One region of the Lysinibacillus sp. UBA5990 genome, then DNA from elsewhere that is predicted to be linked to it. Evidence: riboswitches for the same ligand, from Rfam matches in the RefSeq annotation. Region 1 holds a riboswitch; each other region holds the start of a gene.

Region 1 (10,283 bases):
TCGGATTTCCAAAAGCTCATGAAAGCATTGAATTCCACAATGGAGCTAGCAGCAGAGGAAGGGGACGACCGTACAGAGGATTTACTTAATGCGATGTACCAATCCCTTGAGAAGCATACATGGATGTTAAAAGCCTTCCTCGACAAATAAACGGTTTAAAAGCATTCCCATACAATTTGGGAATGCTTTTTTGTAGATTTTCTATCTCTTTATGACAAAAAGAGTACTTGTATAAAAGCATAGTAACAATTATTACAGTTTGGTAACGAAGCGGCAAAAAGAGTTTGTTTCCGCATTGTCAGGGTAATTATTTAGTAAGCCATACAAATTAGGAGGAATTGAACATGATGAATGAACAAAATCCAAAAATTGAAGTGGCCCATACAAGGGACGAAATGCTTCATATTCTAGAAAATATGCGAACAGAAGGTTTCCATAAAGAGGATATCCATATTATTGCGAAGGATTCCCAGCAGTTGGAGGATGTGAAATGGGATGATGATGTCCACACACATGAGGCTGGTAACTGGGTGGACCAATTTAAATCTTGGTTTACAGGTGATTCAGCTGTAACAGAAGGCTTAAAACGCTTTAATCTTTCCGAAGGGCAAATCGCTTACTATGCTCATCTTGTAGAGCAGGGTAGTATCGTACTATTTGCAGAACGGGATGATGATTATGATACCCTACAATCACAACACCCGGAAACAGCTGCTGAGCAGGAAGAGCGTTTAAGACAAGAGCGCATGAATGAGGCTGAGCAACTTAGAAGATTTTTATAAAGAGAAAAGGCTGAGACAAAAAGAAAAAATGCTAGACCAAAATACATTTGGTCTAGCATTTTTTTAATTTAGGAAAGAATATTTAAATCAGTGAGGTGGAGAAATTATTAATCATTTTCGCTATTTTCAAAATAATCGAGTTCTGTCCCAGCCTCTTTTAATGAATTACTTTTTCTGGAGCATCTTTTTTAATAAAGCGCAATACATGGAAATGCTCTAATTGGGCAAATAAATTACCAATCAAAATAAAGCTACCACCAATAACGAGTTTCACTGTCAATCCTTCACCGATGAACATCATCGCAAACATTGCTGCAAATATAGGTTCTAGGGAAAAAATAAGACCTGTATGTGTAGCAGAAGTATACTGTTGTGCAACAGTTTGACCAACGAAACAAAACGCACTACAAATGATTCCAAGGCCTAAAATAGCAATCCAAGATGTCGTATTATTTGGTAACGTAGGTGTTTCAAATAATAAAGTTAAGATCAGCGCATAAATGCCAGCGAAGCCTAGTTGGTAAATACCATATGAAATGGACTCCACATTCCGTGTAAATGAACTGTTTAAAAGTAAATAAATAGAATAGCATAGCGCAGCAATTGCTACTAACAAATCTCCTTTATGGAAGGAGAACGAACCTTGCGCCGTTAACACTGTAATACCAATCATGGTACAAATAATCGCAAAGCTGACAGCTCTGGAGGGTAATCTTTTATCAATAAAGCTACTGAAAATCGGCACTAATACAACCGTTAGGCTTAAAATGAAGCCTGCATTTGAAACTGAAGTGGACTGTAAGCCAAATAAGCTTAATGCGAACACAATAAATAATAAAAATCCTTGGATAGCTGCATATTTTAAAGTCTTACCATTTACCTTAATCATCCGTTTATAAAAAATAAGCCCTGCTACTAAAAATGCGATGATACAACGCAAAGCCACCACATTATAAACAGCCAATGTTTCAAGCCCCATGACCATAAAGGTATAAGATAGTCCCCAAAACATTGTGACAATAACCATTAATACATTTGCTTTTCCTTGGATACTCATTATGTTCACCTACCATCTGTGTACTAAAACAGTTTTTATACTAAAAATTACTATATATCTTGTGTTGAGATTAGTAAAACGAATGTTTATAATGATTAGGATTAAAAAAATTCATGTATGTAGAGGTAATGCTGATGAGCTTAGTGAAATATGAGATTTTAACAAAGGTAGCAGAGGTAGCAAGCTTTACAAAAGCAGCAGATGCACTAGGTCTAACTCAGTCTGCTGTCAGTCACGCTGTGTCAAGTTTAGAAAAAGAATTTGGATTTGCGCTCATACATCGAAGTAGAGTGGGTGTCACACTGACAAGTGAGGGGCAAACCATGCTAAGGGCGATGCGTCAGGTTTTAGACGCACAGGAATTATTGCAACAAGAGGCAGCACATATTCATGGAGTAACAAGAGGAAACGTGCGTATTGGCGTTATTTCAAGTATATCTTCTAATTGGATGCCAGAAATTATTAGGATTATGGATAATCAGTTTCCTGGAATTCAGGTGGAATTACGCGAGGGTGATTATTATGAAATTGAACAATGGCTACTTAGTGGAGAAATAGAGGCAGGATTTTTAAATGGTCAAAAATCTGAGCAATATCAATATACGGAATTACAACAAGATCCTTTATTATGTATCGTTTCAGATCAAAGCCCACTATTTAATAAGTCAGAGATAGATATTATTGATTTGGAAGATATGCCTTTTATTATGACATCCTATAAAGGGACAAATGATGTCAAAGTTTTGTTGGAACAATATCATGTGAAGCCAAATATTCGCTTTGAGCTTTCAGAGGAGGTCGGCATTGTTTCCATGATTTCTCATCAACTAGGGATTAGTATTTTACCCCAATTGGTCATTCAGAATTTGCCGCCTACATTAAGAGCAATTCCTCTGAAGCAAGGTGCCTACCGTACGATTGGAATTGCGATGAAGCATAATGCATCACCTGTAACGAAGAAATTTGCGGAAATTTTAAGTGCATGGCTGATGGAACAAAAAAATGCACTATGATGGAATCTATTGAAGCCTATCCTTGCATTACGGTAAAATAGTAGGTGTATATATTTTAGAAAATAGGTGAGTGGATGGGGACATTACAAGGTAAAACCGTACTCATTACAAGTGGGGGAACACTTGAAAAATGGGATCGTGTACGAGGGCATACGAATTTATCGAAAGGGACAATGGGCTGTTATTTAGCGGAGGCGGCACTCGCTGCTGGTGCTAATGTAGTATATATGCATGGTTATTTTGCACAGCTTCCAGTGAATCACAATCAAATGAAATTGATTAAATTTGAAGGTATTGAGGATTTAGGAGAAAAAGTTCGTCATGCTGTCCAACATGAACTTGTTGATATCGTTATTATGGCTGCGGCTGGCTCCGATTGGGTCATTGATAAAGTATATGATCAATCAGGGAACTTGATGGAGGAAGCGGGGAAAATGCCTTCCGATGAGCCACCTATTATTCATTTTAAAAAGGCGCCAAAAGTCTTAGGGCAAATTAAGGGCTGGCAGCCAAATGTAACGTTAGTAGGGTTTAAGCTAGAAGCGACCGATGACGAGGAGTTTTTATTAGCACGTGCACGACTGCGAATGGAAACAGCTCATGCTCAATTGATGGTGGCAAATAGCTCTCAATCTTTATATGGCGGGGACGAGCCCCATTGGATTGTACCTGCTGATGGACAGCCTATGAAAGTAATGGGCAAGCAAAAAACAGCCGAAGCTTTAATGATGTATTTACAACATCAATAAATATGAACTGTGTAGAGAAATAGTTCTACACAGTTTTTTCTTGTCTAAAAGTTAAGTATCATTTAATATTTACTTAACGGTCGGTAAAAAAGGAGGGTTATGATGGGGAATAAAGAACAAACTTTTCAAAAGATCATAGAAGTTGCTTATGTGATGTTTGCAGAAAAAGGGTTTGAAAAAACTAGCTTAGCCATGATAGCTGCAGAGGTTGGTATATCAAAACCAGCCATTTATTATTATTTTCAATCAAAGGATCAATTAATCGCCTACTTATTTGATGAACTGTATAAAGTAATTGAACAGGATGTCGCTGTGGATTATAAAGAGCTTTCTCCTGTTAATTTCAAGGAGGAATTACTCGAGCTGGGCTATAAGTCTATTGAGGCGCAGGGCAAGGATCCTTATTTTAATAAAATATTTAACCAATATGTACTTTTAGCAGCTCGCGATGAAAGCTATAAGAAACAATTAGTAGAGCTAGAAACAAGCTTTTTAACAAGCTTTGTTGAAGTCCTACAATGGGGCGTGCGGCTAGGAGTTCTAGAGGATACTCCCAATATAGAAGCAAAGGCACAGATGCTAGCCTTGGTCTATGATAATATCGGTAATTTCATGTTAACAGGTAACCAATTGAACTATAGAGCTATTTGGAAGGAGGCTGTACATAGCGTTATCCAAGGGGGCAAAGATGACAAAAAGAAATGATGATCGGCGCATTGAAGGTCTTGATTTTGCAAGAGCTCTCGCTATGCTTGGTATGTTTATTGTCAATTTTGGTGTCGTAACGGGTTCTACAACGAATGGTTCAACATGGTTGATTGCTTTACAAAATATGTTTGAGGGGCGTGCCTCGGCCGTATTTGTCATGCTAGCAGGAATAGGGACAGCTTTAATGACTCGTCACGCTAGAGAGACTAAGGACCCAATGCTTCTTCGCGAGAATCGACTTACTTTGTGGAAGAGGTCATTTTTGTTATTCGTGATAGGGATAGTACTATATGCGGTCGGTTGGACAGGAGATATATTACATTATTATGGCGTGTATATGTTTGTTGCCGCATGTTTGATTGCCCAATCTAAGAAATGGATGATGTTCATAATCGGTGTCATCCTCATCCTTTCACAATGGCTTCAAATTCAATTTAATTACCTTGCTGGTTGGCATCCAACATATATATTACTAGAGTATCTGGATTTTTGGACACCAGCAGGATTTATAAGAAATTTGATGTTTAATGGCTATCACCCACTATTCCCCTGGGTTTGTTTCTTTCTGATGGGCATGTTAATCGGCACATTTGATTTAACAAATCGTACATTAAGAAAAATCCTATTTGTGACTGGTTTATTGCTAGTCATAATGACGGAGACTTTTTCAACGATATTTATTAAGATGACAACGATCCATTTATTAGATGTAGAGAGTGCATTGTATTTATTTGATACGGGACCGATTCCCCCGAATATGATGTATGTTCTATCTAATTCGGCTTCAGCTATTGTCCTTATCGTAGGCTCCATCTATCTTGTTGAGACATCTAAAAATAAAGTGATTGAAGCTTTGATCTTAACGGGACAAATGTCTTTAACGCATTATGTTGGCCATGTTTTTATTGGGATTGGAATATTAATTGTTTGCCAAAAGTTGGAGAATCAAACGCTTGCTTTTTCCATGCTATACGCCTGCTGTTACTTTTTAGGATGTGTGTTTGTTTCTGTATGGTGGAGAGCTAAACATCGTCGAGGTCCTCTTGAATTCATGATGAGGAAATGGAGTTCGTAATAAATTAATGGATAGCCATCTATTTCTCACTGATTAGGCATAAAATACTTTAGATATAGATAGTTTTCTAATCAAAAATAATCATTACAAAGTATTCAGCTAGGTTTTCTAATATTTTATATTGACAATCGTATAACAGAATTATAGAATTATTTTCAAGAAACGCAGTACTCTTATCAAGATAGGTGGAGGGACTTGGCCCAATGAAGCCACGGCAACCGAAAAATAGGTGCCAATTCCAACAGATGTATCTGAGAGATAGGAGGGGCTATCAATCAGCTTGATGCATTGGCCTCTTTTGTACAACAAGGATGATAAAGAAGGGGTGTATCGTATGGCTCAGTCGGCAAAGGTAGAAGATAAGAAATTAGAGGCTATTGCAAAGGCCATTCAAAATCTTGAATTTGGTGAAGTGCATATTACGATTCAGGATGGTGTAATTGTTCAAATTAATAGGCTTGAAAAGCAGAGATTTCCTCAGAAGAAATAAATGATCATTTCAGTTGAACGATGTGAAAAGGCCACCAATAAGCATGATTTCCGTTGCTTACAAGTGGCCCTTTTTTTATGGCATTAGCTATAAAAGCTTTTTGGAATCTGACCGATATGACGGCGATGATAGAGAAGCGGTTCCTTTTGAGTATTAGTAATATCTAGCACTTGCCCAATAAAAATAGTGTGATCACCTGCATCTATTTGCTGAAATGATTTACATTGTAAAATAGCTGCTGTATCATGTAAAATCGGTAGCCCTAAAGAAGAAGTAGACCATTTTGCTTGAGCAAAGCGATCCGGGACTTTACTTGCAAATAATGTACATAAATGCTCTTGATCACTCGCTAACATATTAACAGCGAATTTTTCCGCACTCATAAAGTAAGGATAGAGCTGAGATTTTTTATCGAGTGACCATAAAATAAGTAGTGGGTCAATGGAAACAGATGCAAAAGAATTGACTGTTAAGCCAATAGGATTCGTTTCATGACATGCTGTAACAACCGTTACACCTGTAGGATAGTTACCTAATGCCAATTTAAAAGCAGCTACATGATCTGTCATTCAAATCACCTCTTTATAGTTAGTAATAAATTAGTTAACGGAGTTAGTAGGTAAATTGCACTTTTTTTCATACCATATAGTAACTCCTTTTCTTAAGTAAATATTAAATCAATTACACATCCAGGTAAAGCTAATGGGGGAAAGAAAGGGGAATTGCCATGACTTTATATTTTGATCATCTGGTACATCAAGTAGAATTACCGGAAAATATAAAGGTTTTCTTCAATAAACGAAATGTCCATACAGTGAACGGTGGTCAACACACGATGTGGGGGACTTACAATACGCTAAGCTATTTTGGCTTAAGCTATATTGAACAAATCGCTATTTATGATCGTGATTTATTTGAGCAAGCGGCCCTGTACCCATATTCCCTACATTATACGTTTAAACGTGATCATGAGCGCCAAGGATTTTCACGAATTGCCTTGCGCACTAAAAATATTGAAGACGAGGGTCAACGATTGCGTGCATTGGGCTATGAAGTATATGGTCCGGATGCTTGTAGCCGCACAAGACCAGACGGCACGATAATTGAATGGAAGCTATTGCATTTTGGCATGTCTGGCCTTTCAGTGGATTTTCCATTCTTAATTGAATGGGCAGATGACGATGAGGAACGTTTGGCTCAATTAAAGGCTAGTGGCGCGATCGATGAAAAACAAGCCATTACAATGGAATCCATCCAGTTTTTTGTCAAGGATGTGGAGGAAACGGTGCAGCTTTGGCAGAAGGTATTACAATTACCCGATTTTGAGCAGCATGAGCAGTTTATATCTCTACAGCTACCGAATATGCGCTTGGATTTTTATGAGGAGGCGGCAGCATCTAGCATGACGCTTGGGCATTTAAAAGAAGGGCCAATCGGTGTAACACTGAAAGATCCACACCGAACAAAGGAAACATTAGTTTGCCCAGGTGCTTTTTATTGGATTAATAGATAAATTAAAAATCCACTTCAATTGTTGAAGTGGATTTTTATGTGCAAACATGTAAAAAAGCGGATTGAGCTATTTTCAAATACTTCATCCACTTACTATTTTGTAGCTTATAATTTTACAACATTTGATGCTTGCGGGCCGCGATTGCCTTCCACAACATCAAATGAAACCTTTTGACCTTCTTCAAGTGTACGGAAGCCTTCCTCCTGGATGCCCGTAAAATGTACAAATACATCTTCTCCATCATCACATTCAATAAAGCCATAACCCTTTTCATTATTGAACCACTTTACGATCCCATGTTGCATAAGCATTCGCCTCCAATGCGCTTGAATGTAAAATAAAGTTAATAAAGTCGTGCTATCAATGATAAAATGTGAAAAAATTGCATTTTCTCTTAGAACATACATGAATTGAACAAAAATGTCAATTGATTGTCGGAATGCTAGCATATCTGACTTTCTTTTTTTTCACAATTAAGACTATAATGGAAATGACCAACATAGAAAGTAGGATGCCAAATGACAACGAAAAATCAACCATTATCAGATTTAGAAATCGCGAGTCAAGCAGTGATCAAACCTATTACGGAAATTGCCAATGCTGCAGGTATTCCAGAGGATGCACTTGAGCAGTATGGCCGCTACAAAGCGAAGATTGACCCATTAAAAATTACAGCTCAAGGTGAGGACGCAAAGGTTGTATTAGTGTCAGCTATTAGTCCAACCCCAGCAGGTGAAGGGAAGTCGACTGTGACTGTAGGACTAGCTGATGCCCTTCATCAATTAAATAAGAAAGTGATGGTAGCTTTACGTGAACCATCTCTTGGTCCAGTAATGGGCGTAAAAGGTGGCGCAACAGGCGGAGGCTATGCACAGGTAGTACCAATGGAGGATATTAACTTACACTTCACTGGTGACCTTCATGCGATAACAACAGCCAATAATGCTTTATCCGCATTTATTGATAATCATATCCACCAAGGGAATGTCTTAAACATTGATCCACGACGTATTATTTGGAAACGTGTAATGGACTTGAATGATCGTTCATTACGGAAAGTGATTGTAGGATTAGGAGGGCCTGTTCAAGGCATGCCACGTGAAGACGGCTTTGATATTACGGTTGCCTCCGAAATTATGGCAGTGTTCTGTTTAGCAACAAGCATTGAGGATTTACGCGAGCGCATCGCTAGCATTGTAATTGGCTACACATTTGAGCGTGAGCCTGTTTTTGTGCGTGATTTACAGGTAGAGGGTGCCTTAACATTATTATTGAAGGATGCCTTTAAGCCAAACTTAGTACAAACATTAGAAGGGACACCAGCTATTATACATGGTGGTCCATTTGCTAATATTGCCCATGGCTGTAATTCTATTATGGCGACACAAACTGCTCGTAAGCTAGCTGATATTGTGGTGACAGAAGCGGGCTTCGGGTCTGATTTAGGTGCCGAAAAGTTCATGAACATTAAAGCTCGTAAAGCGGGCTTCAAGCCAAGTGCCGTTGTCATCGTAGCAACGATTCGTGCATTAAAAATGCATGGTGGTGTTCCAAAAACATCACTTGTAGGTGAAAATGTGGAAGCCCTACTCCAAGGAATTGAAAATTTAGCTAAACACGTCGACACGGTACGTACATTTGGTGTTGAACCGATTATTGCATTAAATCGTTTCATTACAGACACAGAAGCAGAGCTAGAAGCAGTTCTGAACTGGTGCCAAGAAAATCATGTACGTATAGCCCGAACAAATGTCTGGGAAGAGGGCGGTAAAGGTGGAGTAGCCTTAGCTGAACAAGTACTAGCTGTGTTGGAAGAAGAAAACAACTTCTCACCATTATATGATGTAACAGAGTCCATTGAAGAAAAAGTACGTACTATTGTACAAAAGGTATATGGTGGGAAAGATGTCCAATTCACTGACCAAGCTAAAAAACAAATGGCTCAAATCGAAAAATTTGGCTGGGATTCTCTGCCGATTTGCATGGCAAAAACGCAATACTCTTTATCCGATCAACCAAGTTTACTTGGACGTCCAGAAGGCTTCACGGTCACAATTCGTGAGGTGATTCCAAAGCTTGGTGCTGGTTTCTTAGTTTGTCTGACAGGCGATATTATGACAATGCCAGGACTACCAAAAGCTCCTGCAGCCTTACGCATGAATGTCGATAATGACGGACATGCGGTCGGATTGTTCTAATAAATGTTGAAAAGCTGCCCTTTAAAAAAGGTGCAGCTTTTTTTAGTTATTGGCTGATAAAAGTCTAGTCATTTTAACATATCCTTCCTTAAATTCCGCTAAAAAGTATTCTGATATCTTCCTTCTATACTTGATAACCTGTCTTAGCATTCATCATCGCCATTTTTTTTAGAAAATTTACGATTCTAGTTGAAAAACTAGGATTTTTTTTCATGCGATTAAAAACTCGAGAAGCTTCCTTATATAAATGTGTTTGGTATTTTTTATCAATAGTTCTCTGTTATTGGAAGGAAAAAGCGGATTTTTACAAAGAGAAGCAATTGTCAAATGAATTTTTATTTAAAAAATACATTGAATTTTCTTTTTCTTTTAAATATAATTTACTTAATTCTAATTCGGAACACTGTTCCGATTATAGGAACACGGAGGGATGAAGTCTTGAAAATCGCAACAGATATTGGCGGTACTTTTACCGACCTAGTTTATACAGATGAGAAAGGAAATCTTCATTTTGACAAGGGGCATACGACACCAGGGCATTTTGAGGATGGTATATTAAACGTATTAGGACGACATGTAACAGAGGATTCTCTCATTGAATCATTTATTCATGGTTCTACGGTAATTATTAATACATTAACAGAGAGAAAAGGTGGCGTAGTTGGATTAATTACAACAAAAGGCTTCCGTGATATTTT
Region 2 (10,283 bases), on a different contig from region 1:
GGGCTTAGTTATTGGAAACCAGGGGAAAAACTTCTGTGTTGGAGCAAATCTAGGAATGATTTTAGTCGAGGCGCAGGATGATAATATCTTTGAACTAGATTTTGTCATTAAGGCATTCCAAGATTCGATGCAAAAAATTAAATATTCACGTAAGCCAGTTGTGGCAGCACCGTTTGCGATGACATTAGGTGGCGGTGCAGAGGTTTGTTTACCTGCTGCACATATCCAGGCAACGATGGAAACATATATGGGATTAGTGGAAGTAGGCGTTGGGTTAATTCCGGGCGGCGGAGGTAATAAAGCGCTTTATCAAAAATTCCTAAAGGGCCTACCAAATGGTGTTGAGATAGACTATCAGCATATTGCAAATAAAGTTTTTGAAACAATTGCGATGGCGAAGGTTTCAACATCTGGTGAGGAAGCACGTGAAAATAACTTCTTAAACTTCGCAGATGGGATTTCTGTTAACCAAGATCATCAATTATATGACGCGAAGCAAGCGGCTTTAGCACTTTACGAAGCAGGCTATCAACCACCTGTGCCAACAAAAGTTCCTGTGGTTGGTGCATCAGGCTACGGTACATTACTCATTGGTGCGCAAGGTATGTATGAGTCAGGCTTTATCAGTAAGCATGATTTGAAAATTGCTAAAAAGCTAGCTTACGTTATTGCGGGTGGTAAGGTTCCATATGGCACATTAGTCGATGAACAGTATCTATTAAACTTAGAGCGTGAGGCATTCCTTAGCCTTGTTGCTGATCCACTTTCACAGCAAAGAATGCAACATATGCTGTTAAAGGGGAAACCACTTCGTAACTAATGGACGAAATAGACAAAACTTGCACATGAAACAAAGGGGGATTATACGATGCGTGAAGCCGTTATTGTAGCAGGAGCACGAACTCCAATTGGAAAAGCAAAAAAAGGTTCTTTAGCAACAGTAAGACCAGATGACTTTGGTGCTGCCGTTGTCAAAGAAACATTAAAAAGAGCAGGCTATGAGGGACCTATAGATGATCTAATTTTAGGCTGTGCTATGCCAGAAGCAGAACAAGGGATGAATGTAGCTCGTAGTATCGGTGCACTTGCCGGATTACCAGATACAACTCCGGCTCTAACAATTAATAGATTTTGCTCTTCAGGTCTACAGGCGATTGCCTATGCAGCTGAACGAATTATGCTAGGGCATTCAAAGGCCATTCTTGCTGGTGGAGTAGAGTCAATGAGTATGGTGCCAATGGTGGGGAACACACCCCGCTTAAATCCAACATTAGCTGAAACAGCACCACAATATTATATGGGAATGGGGCATACAGCTGAGGAAGTAGCTCGACAGTACAATGTAAGTCGAGAAGATCAAGATGCTTTTGCTGTTCGTTCACATGAACTTGCTGAAAAGGCGATCAAAGAAGGTAAATTTAATGATGAGATTGTACCAATAGAAGTGGAACAACATTATGTTGATGAGAACAATAAGCCACAAGTGAAAAAATTCACTTTCAGCATGGATGAAGGTGTCCGTCCTGGTACATCGGTTGAAGGCTTAGCGAAACTTCGTCCAGCTTTCCATGTGAAAGGGAGTGTGACAGCAGGGAACGCTTCTCAAACTTCCGATGGTGCAGCAGCTGTATTGGTGATGGATCGTGAAGAGGCTATCAAGCAAGGTTTAACACCAATGGCAAAATTCCTAGGCTTTGCAGTAGGTGGTGTACCACCTGAAGTAATGGGAATTGGTCCAATTGTGGCGGTACCGAAAGCATTAGAAATAGCAGGTTTATCAGTAGATGCTATTGATCTATGGGAAATCAATGAAGCATTTGCATCCCAATCTTTACAGGTTGTTCGTCATTTAGGCATTGACCAAGATAAGGTCAATGTGAATGGTGGAGCTATCGCATTAGGACATCCACTTGGTGCAACGGGTGCTATTTTAACACTAAAACTTATTCATGAATTAAAGCGTCAAGGCAAAAAATATGGTGTAGTAACTATGTGTATTGGTGGCGGCATGGGGGCTGCTGGAGTATTTGAAATTCTATAATTTTCACTAGATCAGCTTGAGGTGTACTGTTTCCGGTTGCCTCCGAGCATGTATATTTCAAGCTTTTCTATATATGTTTGTCTTCACCAGCAAAAGGTTTGTAGTGTCAGAAATCTTCTCTATATGGTTGGAGAAGATGCTGAATAAAATTAAGCCTCTAGCAAATATCACAGATTTTGAAGAGGCATCATTCAATAGGGGATTAGACTATCAAAATAGATATATTGGGAGGAATTTATATGACTGAAAAAACAACGGATTTCATTAAAGGCGGCGGATTTTTAATTGAGGATGTGGAATTAGATCGTGTGTTTACACCAGAAGATTTCACTGACGAGCATAAAATGATTGCCAAAACAACAGAAGAATATGTAGCAAATGAAGTTTTACCTGTAGTTGAAAATTTAGAGCACCACGAATTTGAGCATTCAGTACGTCTCCTTAAAAGTGCTGGTGAATTAGGCTTGCTAGGAGCAGATGTTCCTGAAGAATACGAAGGACTAGGCTTAGATAAAGTTTCTTCAGCATTAATTGCAGAAAAAATGTCTGTAGCAGGTGGTTTCTCCATCACCCATGGTGCACATGTTGGAATTGGCTCATTACCAATCGTGCTATTCGGTGACGAAGATCAAAAGAAAAAATATTTACCTAAGCTTGCTTCAGGTGAATTAATTGCTGCTTATGCATTAACAGAGCCGGGATCAGGCTCAGATGCTTTAGGGGCAAAAACAACTGCGAAACTAAACGATGCAGGCACACATTATATTTTAAATGGTGAAAAGCAATGGATTACAAATGCGGGCTTTGCAGATGTGTTTGTTGTTTACGCTAAAATTGATGGCGACAAGTTCACTGCCTTTATTGTGGAACGTGCATTCAATGGTGTTTCAGTGGGTCCTGAAGAGAAGAAAATGGGGATTAAATCCTCATCTACTCGTACACTAGTGTTAGAAGATGCAGAAGTGCCAGTAGAAAATTTATTAGGTGAAATTGGTCGTGGGCATGTCATTGCCTTCAATATTTTAAATATCGGTCGCTATAAACTTGGGGTTGGAACAATTGGTGGATCAAAACGTGCTTTTGAGTTAGCGGTACAATATACAAACCAACGTCAGCAATTTAAAACAAAGCTTTCTGACTTCAACCTTACAAAAGAAAAATTATCAACGATGGCTTCTCAATTGTATGCATCCGAATCATTAAACTATCGTACTGTTGGTTTATTTGAAGATCGTTTAAGCCAGCTAAGTCCAGAGGAGCAAAAGGAAGGAAAAGTGATTGCAGGTGCTATCGCTGAGTATGCGATTGAATGCTCAATTGCTAAAGTATTTGGATCAGAAACATTAGATTATATTGCTGATGAAGCGGTACAGTTACACGGCGGTTATGGCTTCATGGCTGAATATGAGGTAGAGCGTATTTACCGGGATTCTCGTATTAATCGAATTTTTGAAGGTACAAATGAAATTAATCGCATGATTGTACCAGGTACATTTATGAAAAAGGCACTAAAAGGTGAGCTGCCATTATTACAAGTTGCGCAAAATCTACAGCAAGAGCTTCTGATGTTAATGCCGGAGGATATCGGTACAGAGCCACTAGCTCAGGAAAAATACTTAGTGAAAAATGCCAAGAAGATTGCTGTATTAGCGGCAGGCTTAGCAGCACAACGCTTTGGTGCGAAGTTAGATCAAGAGCAAGAAGTTTTAGTGAATATTGCTAATATCGCTAATCAATTATTTGCAATGGAATCAGCTGTATTACGTACAGAAAAAGCGATTGCTCGTGATGGCGTTGAAAAAGCACATCAAAAATTGCTATACACTCAAATTTTCTGCCAAGAAGCATTTGCTGAAATCGAAAAAGAAGCAAAAGATACAATTCTTGCGTCCGCAGATGGTGATGCAGCACGTATGACTTTATCTGCATTACGGAAATTAACGCGTAACAATCCATACAACCTAATTACGAAGAAACGTGAAGCATCTGTGAAATTAATTGAAGCAGAAAAATATATCGTTTAATCGTATAAAAAAACGCTAGCTATCCGTAAATGGGTAGCTAGTTTTTTTGTTCCAGATAAATTTGTGAAAGTAACGGATAAAAATACAAAACCGATGGATAGACTTACGTAAATGAGCGAAGTTCCACCATTCTAAATGATTATGATGGTATACTACAGAAAAAGACAGTAGAGGAGCATTTTTATGACGATTCAGTTTTTCCATTATCCAAAATGTACAACATGTAAAAAAGCACAAAAGTGGTTAAATGATCATGACGTTTCCTATGAAGAGGTACATATCGTAGAGCAGCCACCAACAAAGGATGAAATAACAGCTTTATGGCAAGCAAGTGAACTACCTTTGAAAAAGTTTTTTAATACTTCTGGCATGAAGTATCGTGACCTTGGTTTGAAGGACAAGCTAGCTGATATGACTGAGGAAGAACAGCTTGAGCTACTAGCTACGGATGGTATGTTAATAAAACGTCCCATCGTAACAGATGGAAAAAAAGTAACTTTAGGGTTTAAAGAATCCGATTTTGAGCAAGCTTGGTTATAACCGTTTTTATCCTTGTTTTTATAGGAGAAGTATGGCACACTGAAAGTGAATATATTACATAATTATGGAGGGGTTTTTTGCATGAGCACACCGAAAGACTTACGTTACTCTGAAGAGCATGAATGGGTAAAAGTAGAAGATGGAAAAGTACGTATTGGTATTACGCACTTCGCACAATCTGAATTAGGAGATATCGTTTTCGTTGAACTTCCACAAGTTGGCGATGAAATCAAAACAGATGATCCATTCGGTAGCGTAGAATCAGTAAAAACTGTTTCTGAATTGTATGCACCAATCTCAGGTACTGTAGTGGAAGTAAATGCAGATTTAGAAGATAGCCCAGAATTCGTAAATGAATCACCATATGAAAAAGCATGGATGATCGTCGTAGAGCCTGCTGATGCATCAGAAGTTGATAAACTTATGACAGCAGAACAATACGAAGAGATGACTGCAGAATAAGACAAGCCATAATCAAAAAACGTCGGAAACTACCGGCGTTTTTTATTATATAATAATGTATAAGTGGGTATGTCTAAATGGAGGTGGCGTAATGTTCGATGGGAAATGCTTGATAGTAGAAGGACGCTCAGATAAGCTACAAATTGAGCCAATTTTGAACGAGAATGTTACAATACTATGTACGAATGGAACAATTGGAGTGCATCAATTAGAGGAGCTAATAGACCCCTATGAGGGCTGCGAGCTATTTACTTTTTTTGATGCTGATACTTCAGGCGATAAGCTACGCGCTTTAATGGACAGACATTATCCGGAAGCGGAGCATTTACGTACAATGCCGACATATAAGGAAGTAGAAACAACACCAAGAAAAGTGTTAGCAATGATTTTACTGCGTGCGCATTTCTCAATCCATAATGAATATATTTTGTAAGGTTGCGTGAACTAAATGGAAGAATGGTCAAAAGAGCAGTGGGAGACGGCTTTACAGTCGGGAGAAAAAGCTGCGTTTTATTTATATACACCGATGTGTGGTACATGTGCAGTGGCATCGAAAATGATGTCAATTGTAGAACAACTATTACCTCACCTAAAACTAGGGAAAGCAAATATTAATTTTTTGGAGCAAATTGCTATTGAACATCAAATTGAAAGCGTCCCTTGTTTACTTGTTTGTGATGGCGGCAAAGTGACAGAAAAGATTTATGCTTTTCAATCCGTACCATTTTTGTACGAATTGTTAAAAAAATCAATTGACTGAACTTTATTAGCGTGGTAAAGTAACAAATATATTACTAAAACATTAAATATATCGAACTCTTATGAAGAGCGGCGGAGGGAAGTGCCCTATGAAGCCCGGCAACCATCACATAGTGAAAAGGTGCCAAATCACCCAAAGATTTTTCTTTGAAAGATGAGAGAACGGTTCAACGTATAATACGTGACCCCTTCTACTTGTCTATGAGTGAAGGGGTTTTTTTATATAAGAAAAGGAGTATTCGCTATGATACAGCTTCAAAATATAACGAAGAAATACAAAACAGCAAATGGCGAATTAACGGCAGTCAAAGATGTTAACCTTACTATTAATAAGGGTGAAATTTTTGGCATTATCGGCTATAGTGGCGCTGGTAAAAGTACCATGATTCGTTTACTTAATGGTTTAGAGAAACCAACAGCAGGAACAGTAACGGTGAACAATCAAGAATTTTCATCGATTAAAGGTCAAAAGCTTAGAGCAGCTAGACAAAAGGTTAGTATGATTTTTCAACATTTTAACCTACTTTGGTCGCGAACAGTTGCAGAAAACATTGCCTTCCCATTAGAAATTGCAGGTGTATCAAAAGCTCAACGTGAGGCACGGGTGAAGGAATTGATAGCACTTGTTGGCTTAGAGGGTCGCGATCAAGCATATCCATCACAGCTGTCTGGTGGACAAAAGCAACGTGTAGGGATTGCACGAGCATTAGCAAATAATCCAGAGGTTTTACTATGTGATGAGGCAACATCTGCACTAGATCCTGAGACAACAGATGCAATTCTTGATTTACTGGTGGATATTAATGAACGTTTAGGGTTAACGATTGTCCTCATTACTCATGAAATGCATGTCATTCGCAAGATTTGTCATCGTGTAGCAGTGATGGAGGCAGGCGAAATTGTAGAGCGTGGAGAAGTATTACAAGTTTTCCAGGCTCCTCAGGCTGCCATTACTAAGAAATTTGTAGCTCAAATTACAAATACAAAGGAAACACAGGATACAGTAGAACAAATCAAAGCAAATTATCCAACTGGACAACTTGTCAAATTGATTTTTGTTGGTGAAAAAACAGAACAGCCAGTTATTTCACATCTAGTGAAGCAATTCGATGTGGAAGTAAGCATTGTACACGGAAATATTTCACAAACGAAAAATGGTGCATATGGTACCCTCATTGTGCAAATTGACGGGTCCAAAGCAAACGTGACTGAAGCCTTAAGCTATTTAAATACAGTGGAAGTACAAACGGAGGTGATTGCAGATGCTAACTAATCTCTTTCCGAATGTAGACTGGGATAGCATGTGGCAGGCTACGTATGAAACATTATATATGACGGCCATTTCTACAGTTATTACATTTATTCTTGGGTTAGCCATTGGGATCGTCCTATTTTTAACAAGTCCGAATCAGTTATGGGCTAATAAAATTGTTAGCTTTTTAACAGGGTCGCTCGTTAACATATTCCGTTCTATCCCATTTATCGTGTTAATTATTTTATTAATTCCATTCACTAAGTTTTTACTAGGTACAATCCGTGGAGCTAATGCTGCTTTACCAGCTTTAATTATCGGTGCAGCTCCGTTCTATGCGCGTATGGTATTAATTGCGTTACGAGAAATTGATAAGGGTGTTATTGAAGCAGCTCGTTCAATGGGGGCTAAAACAGCCACAATTATTTGGAAAGTTCTGATCCCTGAATCCTTACCAGCACTTATTTCAGGTATTACAGTTACGGCTGTAGCACTTGTCGGTTATACAGCAATGGCAGGAATAATCGGTGCAGGGGGTCTTGGAAACTTAGCCTTCTTAGACGGTTTCCAAAGAAATCGCCAAGATGTGACATTAATGGCAACTATTTTGATCTTAGTAGTAGTCTTTATCATCCAATGGATTGGTGATTTCATTACAGAAAAAATTGATAAACGTTAATAAAACTGAGGTTATTCCGGTTCTTGCCGCTAACATATTTTTATCAAAATAAAAGGAGTGTCATAAATGAAAAAGTTATTAACAGGATTATTTTTATCAATACTTGTACTAGCTTTAGCAGCTTGCGGTACTGATAAAAAAGAGGATGCAAATTCAGCATCTGGTGATAAAACAGATAGTAAAGAAAACGTTACTTTAACAGTGGGAGCTTCTAATACACCACATGCAGTAATTTTGGATAAAGCAAAACCGATTTTAGCTGAGAAAGGTATTGACCTAAAAGTAGAAACATATACAGACTATGTGCTACCAAACCAAGATTTAGAATCAAAAGATTTGGATGCAAATTACTTCCAACATATTCCGTATTTAGAGTTGCAAATTAAAGACAATGGCTATGACTTCGTCAATGCTGGTGGTGTTCATATTGAGCCAATCGGTATTTATTCTAAAAAATATAAATCTTTAGAGGAACTGCCTGAAGGTGCATCAATCTTACTTTCTAATTCAGTATCAGATCATGGTCGTATGCTGTCATTATTAGAAGCTAAGGGCTTAATTAAATTAAAAGATGGTATTGATAAAACAGCAGCAGAAATTAAGGATATAGAAGAAAATCCTAAAAACTTTAAATTTGATGCGAATACTGCACCAGAAATGCTTGTACAAATGTACGAAAACGACGAAGGGGACGCAGTGCTGATCAATTCTAACTTTGCTATTGATAATGGCTTAAATCCAATCGAAGATGCGATTTCTCTTGAAGACAAAGAGTCGCCATACGTAAACATCATCGCAGTACGTGCTGGTGATGAATCAAGACCAGAAATTAAAACATTATTAGAAGTATTAACGTCTAAAGAAATCCAAGACTTTATCTTAGAAGAATGGAAAGGTGCAGTAGTACCTGTTCAATAATCTAAACAGAAGAGTACGTAAGTAGTGAATTACTTATGTACTCTTTTTCTTTGAAGCTGTTTAACTAAATTTTGACTGCTTTCGGATAGTGACTATTTACAGGTTGTCGATTTCCGAGGAAATAAAAATAGCTATGTAAATTATTTACAACAGCTCATGTAGTGCCTATTCTACATATTTCAAAGTATTGTTCTACCTAATCCCTCCAGTATCGGTTAAAACCAATGCTGGAGGGATTTTTTTAGAGATTTCAAGAAAGAAAAAAATGTTAATTTTCTATTTATTAACATTCTTCAGTGTTACTTAGCATCTTTTTCATCTACACTATAAAAAGACTCTGAATATATTTACTAAAAATTTGAATAAATAATGAATTTTTTTGTTCTAAATACTAATAAAGTAGGTGTTTTATCGTGAATGAAGGAATTATTTAGAAATTGTTTAGTTGCAAGTAGTACTATATAATTGTTAGAAAAGTTTTTTTGTGAAATTTAGATTTTATTCATCTATTTTGACTACAAAAATCATACTTAAGTATGTGGAGATGAAAGGGGTTTGGTTAAAATGGCAATGAGAAATAACCTATTACGTTGCAGAATATTCGGCATATATAAGTAGAATGAATAGAAAACGGAAAAATGGCGATAAAAATTACATGAAAGTTTAGCCAAAGGAGTTATTGTTATGACGATAAACACGAAATCAATGAGCTCAGCTTTATTAAATAAAATTCAAACAAAAAAAGCGACAATTGGGGTAATTGGCCTCGGCTATGTAGGTCTACCATTTGCCATTGAAATTGTTCAAAAAGGTTTTCATGTTTTAGGCTTTGATAAAAATCAAGAAAAAATCGCCCTGTTGCAAAACGGTGAAAGCTATATAGCTGATATCCCGAAAGAAAATATACAGCCACTATTAAAGGAACATCAATTTGAAGCAACCTATGATTTTTCCAAACTTGCATCTGTTGATGTTGTCATCATTTGTGTGCCAACCCCTACAACTGAGGATGGTACTCCTGATATTTCCTATATAGAAGAAGCAGCTCACGATATTGGGTGCCATATTAATGCAAATGCACTAGTCATTCTTGAAAGTACGACCTATCCTGGGACAACAGAGGAAATTGTTCAGCCTATTTTGCAAAAACATGGCTTTGCAGTTGGTCAAGATTTATTTTTAGCCTATTCACCAGAACGAGTGGATCCTGGTAATAGTAATTTTTCAGTTTCTAATACACCCAAAGTTGTTGGCGGTGTCACTTCCACATGCTTGGAAGTTTCAAAGGTTTTTTATGAAACAGTCATTCATACTAGTGTATATACGGTAACAAGTCCGAAAGTTGCCGAAATGGAGAAATTATTGGAAAATACGTTTCGCCAAATCAACATCGCTCTTGTCAATGAGCTAAGTCAAATTTGCAATAAAATGAACATTGATATTTGGGAAGTCATCGATGCCGCCTCAACAAAGCCTTATGGATTTATGCCATTTAAACCTGGCCCAGGAGTGGGTGGACATTGTATCCCTGTGGACCCTAAATATTTATTGTGGGCGGGTCAACAGCATGGTGTCTCAGCAACATTAATTGAAGCAGCAGATAAAATT
Region 3 (10,283 bases), on a different contig from region 1:
ATATATACTTTACACAAGAAAAATCTTTCTAGGAAGGACATTTGTTTTCCCTAGACGTGCAAAAGAAATCGGTTTCATTCCTTTTACTATACGTTTTTTTAGTTTATCCATAAGATTTGAACAAATATTGACTCTTTACTCTCAAACTTTGATGTCTTTCTTCTATTATATATGTATGTTCAGACACCCATAAACCAGCTAAATAAATAAACTACTATAAAAAAGGCTCATTCCCTGTAGCAGCAGAGAATGAGCCTAAATATATGAGGGATTATTTAGCTCGCTTTTGAAAGCAATTGAAAACGATATTGTGTTAAAGCTTGTTGAACAATACTAATTTCTTCTTCTGTAAAATTTGGTATTGCATACGTACGTTCTACTAATTGAAATGTACCATATTTCAAATAAAATTCTGTTGCTGGAAGCTGTATGTGGCTCACACCATACTTCTCATATGTCTCATAAACTTCCTTAACCATATAGCCATTATCATTTGCGCAAACCTGTTCCTGATACGCTGAATGACCGAAAATTTGCTGCCATTTATGTTCCACTAATGTAAGGATGTGTTGAATGGATTGATTGTTAACAAATACACGACCTTCATTTAGTTCATAAATTAGATAAGATGCAATGTTTTGCGCACTATAGAGATTACCCATTTTAAACACTCCTTTATCATTAGTTTTTTGAAGAGTAGCCACTGGCTATGTAACTACTCTCCTATCTATTCAAAAGTGGGGGAGCACTTATGAAAACATTTACCTTTTCAACAAGGTTTTTCCGTACACTTAACTTAATTCCAAGTATATAACAAGGTTTTATTAAAGTCAATAATACATATGAAATTACTCGGTATTATTTTTTAAAAGGTTCTGATAATTACCGGATGAGACAGTTGGTTAATGTAGCAACGTTTGACGTATACCAAATGAGGCTATTCGAATGAGAAAATACGTAAACGCTACAACATTCGCCTGTCATTCTATTAAGCTTCTACTGTTTGTTCTGTTGTTGCTGTTGCCTGAGTAATAGCCTGCTCTAAATCTGCAATGATGTCCTCCACTGCCTCTAAACCGATTGATAAGCGAATGAGCGATTCGGTTACGCCAGCTTGTATTAGTTCATCTGCGGATAATTGTTGGTGTGTAGTAGATGCTGGATGGATAATTAGCGACTTAGCATCCCCTACATTTGCCACATGTGAAAACAGCTTTACATGATCAATAAGCTTTCGACCTGCTTCACGTCCACCTTTAATGCCAAATGTAAGCACTGAACCGAAGCCATTTTTTAAATACTTTTTCGCCAACTCATGTGTTGGAAAATCTTCTAGGCCATTATAATTTACATATTCCACAGATGGGTGGTTACGTAAATATTCAGCCACAGCTAAAGCATTTTCATTGTGTTTAGGGATACGCAAATGAAGCGTCTCTAAACCTTGTAATAGATTGAAAGCTGCATCTGCACTTAATGTTGGTCCAAAATCACGTAACAACTGTACACGCAGCTTTGTAGCAAAAGCTGCAGAAGCTGTATCGATTCCATAGCGTAAACCATGGTAAGAAGCATCCGGCTCTGTAAAGCCTGGGAATCGCCCACTAGTCCAATCAAACTTACCAGCGTCTACAACAACACCACCTAAAGTTGTCCCATGACCACCTATCCATTTCGTTGCTGAATGAACTACCACATCCGCACCGTAGTCAATTGGTGTAGAACCATAAGGAGAAGCAAATGTACTATCGATAATTAATGGTAAGCTGTTGTCATGTGCAATCTTAGCTACAGCTTCAATATCTAAAACCTTTAAGCTAGGATTACCGTAAACTTCAGCGAAGACAGCTTTTGTTTTATCGGTAATGGCAGCCTTAAAATTCTCTGGGTTTGTTTCATCTACAAAAATCGTTTTAATACCATAGTTTGGTAATGTATTAGCGAATAAATTATACGTACCACCATATAAAGAACTAGCAGCTACAATTTCATCTCCTGCTCCAGCTAGATTTAAAATAGAAAATGCAATAGCTGCTGCACCAGATGAAAGTGCTACTGCTGCTGTTCCACCTTCTAATAAAGCCACACGCTTTTCAAAAACATCCACTGTCGGATTCGTAATTCGCGTGTAAATGTTCCCCGCCTCCTCTAAAGCAAAAAGACGTTGCGCATGAGCAGTGTCTTTAAAAACGAAAGCAGTTGAACGGTAGACAGGAACTGTTCTAGAACCCGTCACAGGGTCTGGCTCTTGACCACCATGTAACAGTAATGTTTCTGGTTTAAAATTTGTCATTGTGTACCTCCATTTGGTTATTTTTTTACGATGGTACCGGAGATGAGGAGGATTTTTCTGTAGAAAACAAAAACCCTCTTCAGCTAAGAAGAGGGTTGCGGTTGCAAGTTTTCCTCCCCTTATCTGCCAGATCCAAGTAAGAATCTGTAGGAATTAGCACCTTAGTAAGTTCATCACCTACTGGTTGCCGGGCATCATAGGGCCTATCCCTCCGCCGCTCTTGATAAGAGTATGAGATTCAATTTCCATCGTTGTTACAAAGTATAAGCATAGAGTTTTTTTCTGTCAACATCTAAATTTTATTTTTTCCGAAACTTCTGTCTGCTCTTTTACGTAGTAAGAACGCATACACTATTTTAGAAAAAAATTTGAAAGGAGTATTTTTATGGTAAAAGCCGTGATCTGTTTTCTAGTTGTCGGCTATTTGATTGGCTGTATTCACGGTTCTAAGGTGGCACAATTTTTATCCGGGGTTGATTTAAAAAAAGCTGGTCATGGCAATGCTGGTGCCTCTAATGCTACGCTTTCACTCGGCTGGAAATATGGCGTTTTAGTAGCTCTTATCGATATTGGCAAAGGCGTCGCAGCCATCGTCGGTGCACATTTTTATTTAGCAGATGCAACACATTTAACAGCAGAACAAACATGGCTCCTCACCTACTTGTTAGCTGCAGGGGTTATTTTGGGGCATAATTTCCCTTTTTATATGGGCTTCAATGGTGGAAAAGGGACTGCCTCTATCATTGGAATTTTACTTGCGGTTGATTGGAAGATTGGTTTATTTGCACTTATTCTTTTTGTTATTTTATCTTTTGCAACGAACTATTTAATTGTTGGGGTATTAGAATTTTACCTCGTTTTTTGTACAGCTACTTATTTATGGATTCCTGGGCTAGGTCCGATTATTATTGCCATTCTACTTTTTGGTATTGCTATTATTTTGCACATTGAAAATATTCAACGTTTAATCAATGGAACCGAGCCTAAAGTTACTGCTGCCTTCAAGAAAAAGAAATAATATTTTTTAGGAGGTATTTGTATTTTTTATGACCACAAATTATCTCTTTAATTACTATTAAAGCTGTAAAACAGACATATTTCGCTTCCTTTCATTCTATACAATAAACGGATGAATTCTTATCTTAAGAAAACATTATATTGACCGATGTTATGGATAATAACTGTCATTTTTATGTAGACGTAGAAGGGATGAGAAAATATGTCTTCACCTAAACAAGCAACAATGAAGCGTAATTTAAAGCCTTTATGGATTGGGTTGGCTTTTGCTTTATTAATTATCATTATTTTTTTACCTAATAACGGTGAGCTACCTGTAGCTGGGCAGCGCGCTTTAGCCATTTTAGCTTTCGCGGTTATCCTGTGGGTAACAGAAGCCGTTTCATATCCTGTTAGCTCTGCAATGATTATTGCACTCGTCACTGTTTTACTAGGACTTGCACCATCCATGGATGACCCAACAACACAACTAGGTACCGCTAGCGCCTTAAAACTATCATTAAGTGGTTTTAGTAATTCTGCCGTGGCCCTAGTAGCAGCGGCTCTTTTTCTAGCAGCAGCCATGCAAATTACCAATTTGCACAAACGACTTGCTCTTTGGATTCTTTCACTTGTAGGAACAAAAACAAAAGCCATTGTTTTCGGTGCTATATTAGTTTCAATTGCCCTTGCATTTTTTGTTCCTTCGGCTACTGCACGTGCTGGCGCAGTAGTCCCTATTCTTCTTGGGATGGTTGCAGCATTCGGTTTACCACGTGATAGTCGACTTGCTGCTTTACTCGTTATTACTTCTGTACAAGCCGTCTCCATTTGGAATATCGGTATTAAAACTGCGGCAGCGCAAAATATGGTTGCTTTAAATTTCATCCAAGAGCAATTTAATGTGAATATTTCATGGGGTGCTTGGTTACTTTATGCTGCCCCATTCTCGATTATTATGTCAGTAGCCTTATTTTTCATTATGATTACGCTTATAAAGCCTGAGACGAGCAATATTGAAGGTGGTAAAGAAGTTATCAAGAGACAGTTGGCTGAGCTTGGACCGTTAAAAGCACCTGAGATTCGATTGATCGTTACATCATTAGTTTTACTATTTTTCTGGGCAACGGAAGGCAAGCTTCATCCATTTGATACAACAACGGTTACAATTATCGCCATTGCTGTACTACTAATGCCTAAAATCGGCGTTTATTCGTGGAAGGAAGTTGAACCTCATATTCCTTGGGGAACAATCATTGTCTTTGCAGTTGGTATTATGCTCGGAACTATTTTACTAAATACAAAAGGTGCAGCATGGTTATCAGATAAAGTTTTTGGTTCACTTGGTCTAGATACTATGCCAATTCTTGCTACGATTGCTATCGTAACATTATTTAATATTCTTATTCATTTAGGTTTCGCTAGTGCAACAAGCTTAGCCTCTGCACTTATACCAGTGTTTATCGTGCTAGCTTCCACATTAACAGCTAATGTTGATCAGGTTGGTTTTGTTATCGTACAACAATTTGTTATTAGCTTTGGTTTCCTATTACCAATTAGTGCACCGCAAAATATGCTTGCCTACGGTACAGGAGCGTTTACAACAAAGGATTTCCTGAAATCAGGTATTCCATTAACGATTCTCGGCTTCCTCCTAATTTTGCTGTTCTCTGCAACTTATTGGAAATGGATTGGCCTACTATAAAGCATTAATCGTTTTAGATAAATTTATACACTAAAAGGCCTTGAGGGAGCAGCTGTCCTTCAAGGCCTTTTTATTAAAACTCTATTTTGATAAAGCTGGATCTTTCATTGTTCCACTTTTTGCGTAATTAACATGCCATGACAGCGCTTTTTCAAGATCATGCGGTGTATGATGTCCACCAGTTGCCTCATTAGCGTCATTAAAGTATTGCCATAGCTGCTCACGATAATCAGGGTGTGCACAATGATCAATAATTAGCCCTACACGTTCTTTCGGAGCAAGCCCACGTAAATCAGCCACTCCCTGCTCTGTTACAATAACATCAACATCATGCTCTGTATGATCCACATGCGATACCATTGGGACAATGCTCGAAATATTGCCACCCTTAGCATAGGATTTAGTCACAAAAATACCTAAGCGCGCATTGCGGGCGAAGTCACCCGATCCCCCGATACCATTCATCATTTTAGTGCCAGAAACATGTGTAGAATTAACATTTCCGTAAATATCAACTTCTAATGCCGTATTCACTGAAATCAAGCCGAGTCGGCGAATAATTTCTGGTTGGTTAGAAATTTCTTGTGGACGCAGTACTAATTTATCCGCATACTTTTCAAAATTTCCATAAACACGGTTTCCTACTTGTTCAGAGAGGGTAATGGAAGTAGCAGAAGCAAAATTCACTTTTCCTGCATCGATTAATTCAAATACTGCATCTTGAAGAACTTCAGAGAATACTTCTAGGTTCTCAAACTCAGAATCTTTAAAACCAAGTAATACTGCGTTCGCCACTGATCCAACCCCAGATTGAATTGGACGCAAGCTTGTTGTTAAACGGCCAACTCTAATCTCTTCGCGCAGGAAATTTAACAGGTGATTAGCCATAATATCTGTTTCCTCATCAGCAGGAAGGATCGTTGATGGTGCATCTAAAATATCAGAAACTACGATACCTTTTACTTTATCTAAATCTAATGGAATACCAAATGTACCAAGACGATCAGACACATGTTGTAAAGGGATTGGGTCACGTTTCCCTTGTTGTGCAGGAACGAAAATATCATGTACACCCTCTAATGCATCAAGTTGTGCTACATTTAATTCAATGATGATTTGATCTGCCTCTTGCACAAAAATCGGAGAGTTACCAACTGAAGTTGTAGGAATTAATAAGCCATCTTCTGTAATAGCAGCCGCTTCAATAATCGCAAAATCAATAGGTCCTATAATGCCTTGGCGAACTAACTCCGCATTATGAGATAAATGTGCATCCACAAATGTGATATCACCACTATTAATTTTATTACGAATACCAGCATCTGCCTGGAAAGGTCCTCGCTTGCGAATAACGCCAGCCTCCGCTAGGTATTGGTCTACCTCAGGACCAAGAGATGCTCCTGTATATATATCTACCTGGAAGCTCTCTTTTTTAGCTTTCTCTACAAGCGCAAGAGGTACAACTTTTACATCCCCAGCACGAGTGAAACCGCTCATCCCTAGTACCATGCCATCCTTAATCCAAGATGCTGCTTCTTCTGCTGTTACAACCTTGCCCCGTAATTGCTCATGACGAAGCTTTTTCGCTAACTTTTCTTCCATTCCTTATTCCTCCATCCCACTTTATTTTTGTTCAACTAGTATTTGGTTCCATTATCTCAGTCATCAAAATTACCTCTGCTTCAAACAAATATGCAGGAGGCTTTATCCTTAATTAAAAGAGCTAAACCCACTCCTCTTCCGCATAAGAATAATCTAATTTTTGGTAGCACAACCAAATAAACAGCCGATTATATAATTTTATACTATTTAGAATATTTAATCTATATCAAATGAAATATTTAACTTTTCGAGATAATTTCTACATTTCCAAACTATTTAAATATAATTATATACCCCTCTTTAATCGATTTTGATTGAAAAGCATGCTATGCTCTTGATATAAAAGTGACAAAGGAGAGTAAAGAAATGGTTAAAGAATTATTACGAAACCATTCTTCAGTAAGAATCTATGATGGAAGCACGATTTCAAAAGAAATTATTGAAGAATTAATCGCAACAGCCCAAATGGCTGCCACGTCACATTTTGTGCAAGCATATAGTGTTATATGGGTAACAGATGCAGGCAAAAAGGAGAAATTAGGATTACTCTCTGGGAATCCCCGTCAGTATGAAACTTCTGGTGGTGCCTTTGTTTTTTGCGTTGATTTCAAACGCCTACAAATGGCAGGTAAGTTAGAGGGAGTAGATATCGTGGCCGATTCAGCCGAAAATGTCCTTGTTGGAGTTGCTGATGTATCATTATTTGCACAAAACTTTGTTATTGCAGCAGAATCAATGGGATATGGCATTTGCTATATTGGAGGAGTGCGCAATAACCCTTCAGAAATAAGTGATTTATTTAATTTACCTGATCACGTTTTCCCGTTGTTCGGTCTAACAATTGGCGTACCTGTTCGTCGTAATGAGGTAAAACCACGATTGCCTGTGTCTGCTGTATTACATGAAAATGAATACAATACCGAAAAGTATGATGAACTTTTACCAGCATATAATGAGACAATGGAAGCGTATTATAATAGTCGATCATCTAACAGAAAAATCGATAATTGGACAAAGCAAATGGCTGATTTTTTAATTGAGCAACGTCGTCCTCATATAAAAGAGTTTTTAGCTACTAAAGGATTTAACTGGAAATAAATAACTTCTTCTAAAATGGGGTTACTATCGGATGATAATAACCCCATTTTTTTCATAATTTCGTTACCTGTTTGTATTAACTCTAGTCATTATGTCTCGATATATCTATTAAGTACAATAATAAATTAAACGAAAAGACTCTTCCATTTTCAAACAATTCCATTCATATTAATAAATGATTACGTATTTACGAAAGGAGTTATACAAGCAATGTCCTATATCAATAAACATCTTGCTCGTACCTTAGAACAACAACATAAGAGAAGTGTAAGAGGTTTATTTTTAAAAATTGAAGAACTAAATGCTGCTTGCACTCAACTACGAAAACGACTTGAGCCTGAAACAGATATAGCCGTTTATAAATATGCGATAGATTATGTCAATCAATTTGTTGCCCATACCTCTATCCTCAATTTAAAATTTATTACTAATACTCAAAATTTAGAAGTGTTAGTATTACATGCTCTTCTACTATCCTATATTTTAGAAAATGAGGACAACCAGTCTTTTGCCTACGAGGAAAAATTGCTAAAAGGATACTTACAAGATACTTTCACATTAAACGATCATGCCAAAACACTCTTTATAAACCATAGAGAAAAAATGCTTACCTTTATTCAAAACGAAGGAACATAAAAAAGACGATCTTGAAATACGAACAAGATCGTCTTTTACTTTTTTATTGTAAGCCTTTAATAATTAAAGAACGGACTGGCAGGAATTGCTCCCCTGTTTCACCATATTTGATTATTACCTCGTCACCTTCTTGTAAATAAATAGCTAAAGGTTCTGTTTCGGCACTTACTAAGTAATTTTCACCATTGCTTAATAAGAAAGAAATCGTCGTAAAATCACCAAGTCGTTCCTTGTAAACTCGGACAACTTTTCCGCTAGCCTGTTTTTCTTCTGCATTAGAACTACCATCTACCGTATTTCCTCCACGACTTAAAGCAGTTTTATATAGCTTCAGTGCTTCTCTTGGAGTGGTAGCGTAAACAGAAATTTCAGGATTGGCTGCTGAAACAATGAAATAGTTTTGTAAAAATCCATTTGAATCAAGCACCGCTGTCAGCCAGCTAGCTTCTCCATAAAAATTATATAATACAGGCATTTCACCAGCCCATTTTTTCTCAATAAATTTCTTTTCGATAATTTGCAAATTCCCCTGTGAGTCCATATAGCTTGAATCTAGATTACCTGTGTAATAGGTTGCTTCCCCTGTTCTTGCATTGGTTAAGGAGTAACCTAACATGGAATCTACGCCTTCTTTAGGACTTGTAAAATCGGTGAAGTAATACATATCGCCTTTTTCATCAAAAATAGGACTAACATTCGATTCTGTACCTTCGTCCGAAGGAATTTTTACATCTTTTTTACCAAACATACTGTTCCAAAAACCATGAACATAATTACCAAAATAACTGTTCTGTAAGCTTACAGTCTCTGGTGAAACTGCACCATCAATAAATTCAGGTATAGCATCTAGCTTAACCACTTCTGACTTCCCTGTAAGTGCATCGACCAAGACAATACCTTTTACATCAAAGCCATTACGCCCAGAAATAAATTCACCATATGAGCGAATGTAATAAGGCTTCCCTTCATCATCTACTTCAAGTTGTACATCTCCGTAGAATATAAGGAATGGATGTTGTAAACGAATATGGCGTTCTAAATTGGTATTTAAATAGGCTGAGGGAACATACTTCATTTCCTCTTTTACAAATTTAGGATTATCTGCAGAATCTGTAGCACTCATAATAAAGTAACCAGGTGTCGTATCACCATTCATCCATTTAAAGAATCCCGAAAATTCAACTGGAGCGATATAAACATATTCACCTTTTACTTTTTGAATTTGTAAACGACCTAATTCATAATAGCTTGTATTCGGTACTTGCCCGAATGCCTTTTTCATTTTATTACGAGCAAATTTTGGTGGAACACTGGCAGGTGTCTGCGTCTCATCAAAAGGCTTTAGCTCCACTTCTTCCTTCATTTCTGAAGACTTAAATTTCTCATCCGCGTTCCATAATGGTGCTGATAGAACATAGACTGCAACACCTAGGCTTGCTAAAAATAAAATACCTTTTATTTTTCGTTCAATGCCACTTGCTAGCATTGCACCAATTAACGTTAATAAAATAATAACTGGCCAGAAAACAAGCCAATTGACGTCAATTTTTGTTACATACAAAGTGACTCCCGTTGCTAAAAACCCTAGCACAAAGACACCAATAAAAAAGTATCCAATCACCTTTCTAGATTTTCCATCTTCTCGCTTCTTAGTAATAAGCGGTGTTACTAACACACTCGCGATTAATGCAATGACTGCAGAAGCTATTAGTAGCTTAGTCATTTGGTTCATCCTCTCTTAAAGCTTTCTGTCTTCTTATTTACGGTTACATACTAAAAAAGTTTCATACATAAAGTATATTAAATTACATGTCGGCGTTATTATGTTCAGATTGTTATACACTATCAGATAAAAAATGTTTTGCTGCATAGTTAAATAAAGGAATTCTATCATAAAGAAAGAATTTCAATAGAAAAGGAGCTGAAAATATTGTTTAAAAAATTATTAATTGT

What was found. A riboswitch is a leader RNA that binds a small molecule or an ion and turns the genes downstream of it on or off. The one in region 1 is predicted to bind S-adenosylmethionine.
Region 2: linked by a shared signal. The riboswitch ahead of B3D94_RS03245 (methionine ABC transporter ATP-binding protein) and the one ahead of B3D94_RS16095 (YezD family protein) in region 1 are both predicted to bind S-adenosylmethionine.
Region 3: linked by a shared signal. The riboswitch ahead of B3D94_RS07245 (O-acetylhomoserine aminocarboxypropyltransferase/cysteine synthase family protein) and the one ahead of B3D94_RS16095 (YezD family protein) in region 1 are both predicted to bind S-adenosylmethionine.

The regions. Positions count from the first base shown of each region.
Region 1 covers NZ_DJAY01000015.1:738,708-748,990, forward strand. The annotation lists gene B3D94_RS16060 (Dps family protein) at 1-150, shown strand, start outside; gene B3D94_RS16065 (general stress protein) at 345-782, shown strand; gene B3D94_RS16070 (DMT family transporter) at 940-1,839, opposite strand; gene B3D94_RS16075 (LysR family transcriptional regulator) at 1,974-2,852, shown strand; gene B3D94_RS16080 (phosphopantothenoylcysteine decarboxylase) at 2,927-3,601, shown strand; gene B3D94_RS16085 (TetR/AcrR family transcriptional regulator) at 3,701-4,306, shown strand; gene B3D94_RS16090 (DUF418 domain-containing protein) at 4,290-5,384, shown strand; SAM riboswitch class I at 5,555-5,649, shown strand; gene B3D94_RS16095 (YezD family protein) at 5,719-5,874, shown strand; gene B3D94_RS16100 (flavin reductase family protein) at 5,958-6,443, opposite strand; gene B3D94_RS16105 (VOC family protein) at 6,602-7,387, shown strand; gene B3D94_RS16110 (cold-shock protein) at 7,492-7,692, opposite strand; gene B3D94_RS16115 (formate--tetrahydrofolate ligase) at 7,906-9,585, shown strand; gene B3D94_RS16120 (hydantoinase/oxoprolinase family protein) at 10,024-10,283, shown strand, end outside.
Region 2 covers NZ_DJAY01000005.1:69,589-79,871, reverse strand. The annotation lists gene B3D94_RS03280 (3-hydroxyacyl-CoA dehydrogenase/enoyl-CoA hydratase family protein) at 1-820, shown strand, start outside; gene B3D94_RS03275 (acetyl-CoA C-acetyltransferase) at 869-2,041, shown strand; gene B3D94_RS03270 (acyl-CoA dehydrogenase family protein) at 2,281-4,065, shown strand; gene B3D94_RS03265 (arsenate reductase family protein) at 4,249-4,605, shown strand; gene gcvH (glycine cleavage system protein GcvH) at 4,687-5,067, shown strand; gene B3D94_RS03255 (hypothetical protein) at 5,159-5,500, shown strand; gene B3D94_RS03250 (thioredoxin family protein) at 5,516-5,827, shown strand; SAM riboswitch class I at 5,884-5,987, shown strand; gene B3D94_RS03245 (methionine ABC transporter ATP-binding protein) at 6,071-7,099, shown strand; gene B3D94_RS03240 (methionine ABC transporter permease) at 7,089-7,757, shown strand; gene B3D94_RS03235 (MetQ/NlpA family ABC transporter substrate-binding protein) at 7,824-8,675, shown strand; gene B3D94_RS03230 (nucleotide sugar dehydrogenase) at 9,360-10,283, shown strand, end outside.
Region 3 covers NZ_DJAY01000010.1:104,769-115,051, reverse strand. The annotation lists gene B3D94_RS07250 (hypothetical protein) at 276-662, opposite strand; gene B3D94_RS07245 (O-acetylhomoserine aminocarboxypropyltransferase/cysteine synthase family protein) at 989-2,293, opposite strand; SAM riboswitch class I at 2,410-2,523, opposite strand; gene B3D94_RS07240 (glycerol-3-phosphate acyltransferase) at 2,679-3,311, shown strand; gene B3D94_RS07235 (DASS family sodium-coupled anion symporter) at 3,513-4,994, shown strand; gene B3D94_RS07230 (succinate CoA transferase) at 5,076-6,596, opposite strand; gene chrR (class II chromate reductase ChrR) at 6,963-7,694, shown strand; gene B3D94_RS07220 (hypothetical protein) at 7,905-8,330, shown strand; gene B3D94_RS07215 (hypothetical protein) at 8,374-10,053, opposite strand; gene B3D94_RS07210 (lysoplasmalogenase) at 10,261-10,283, shown strand, end outside.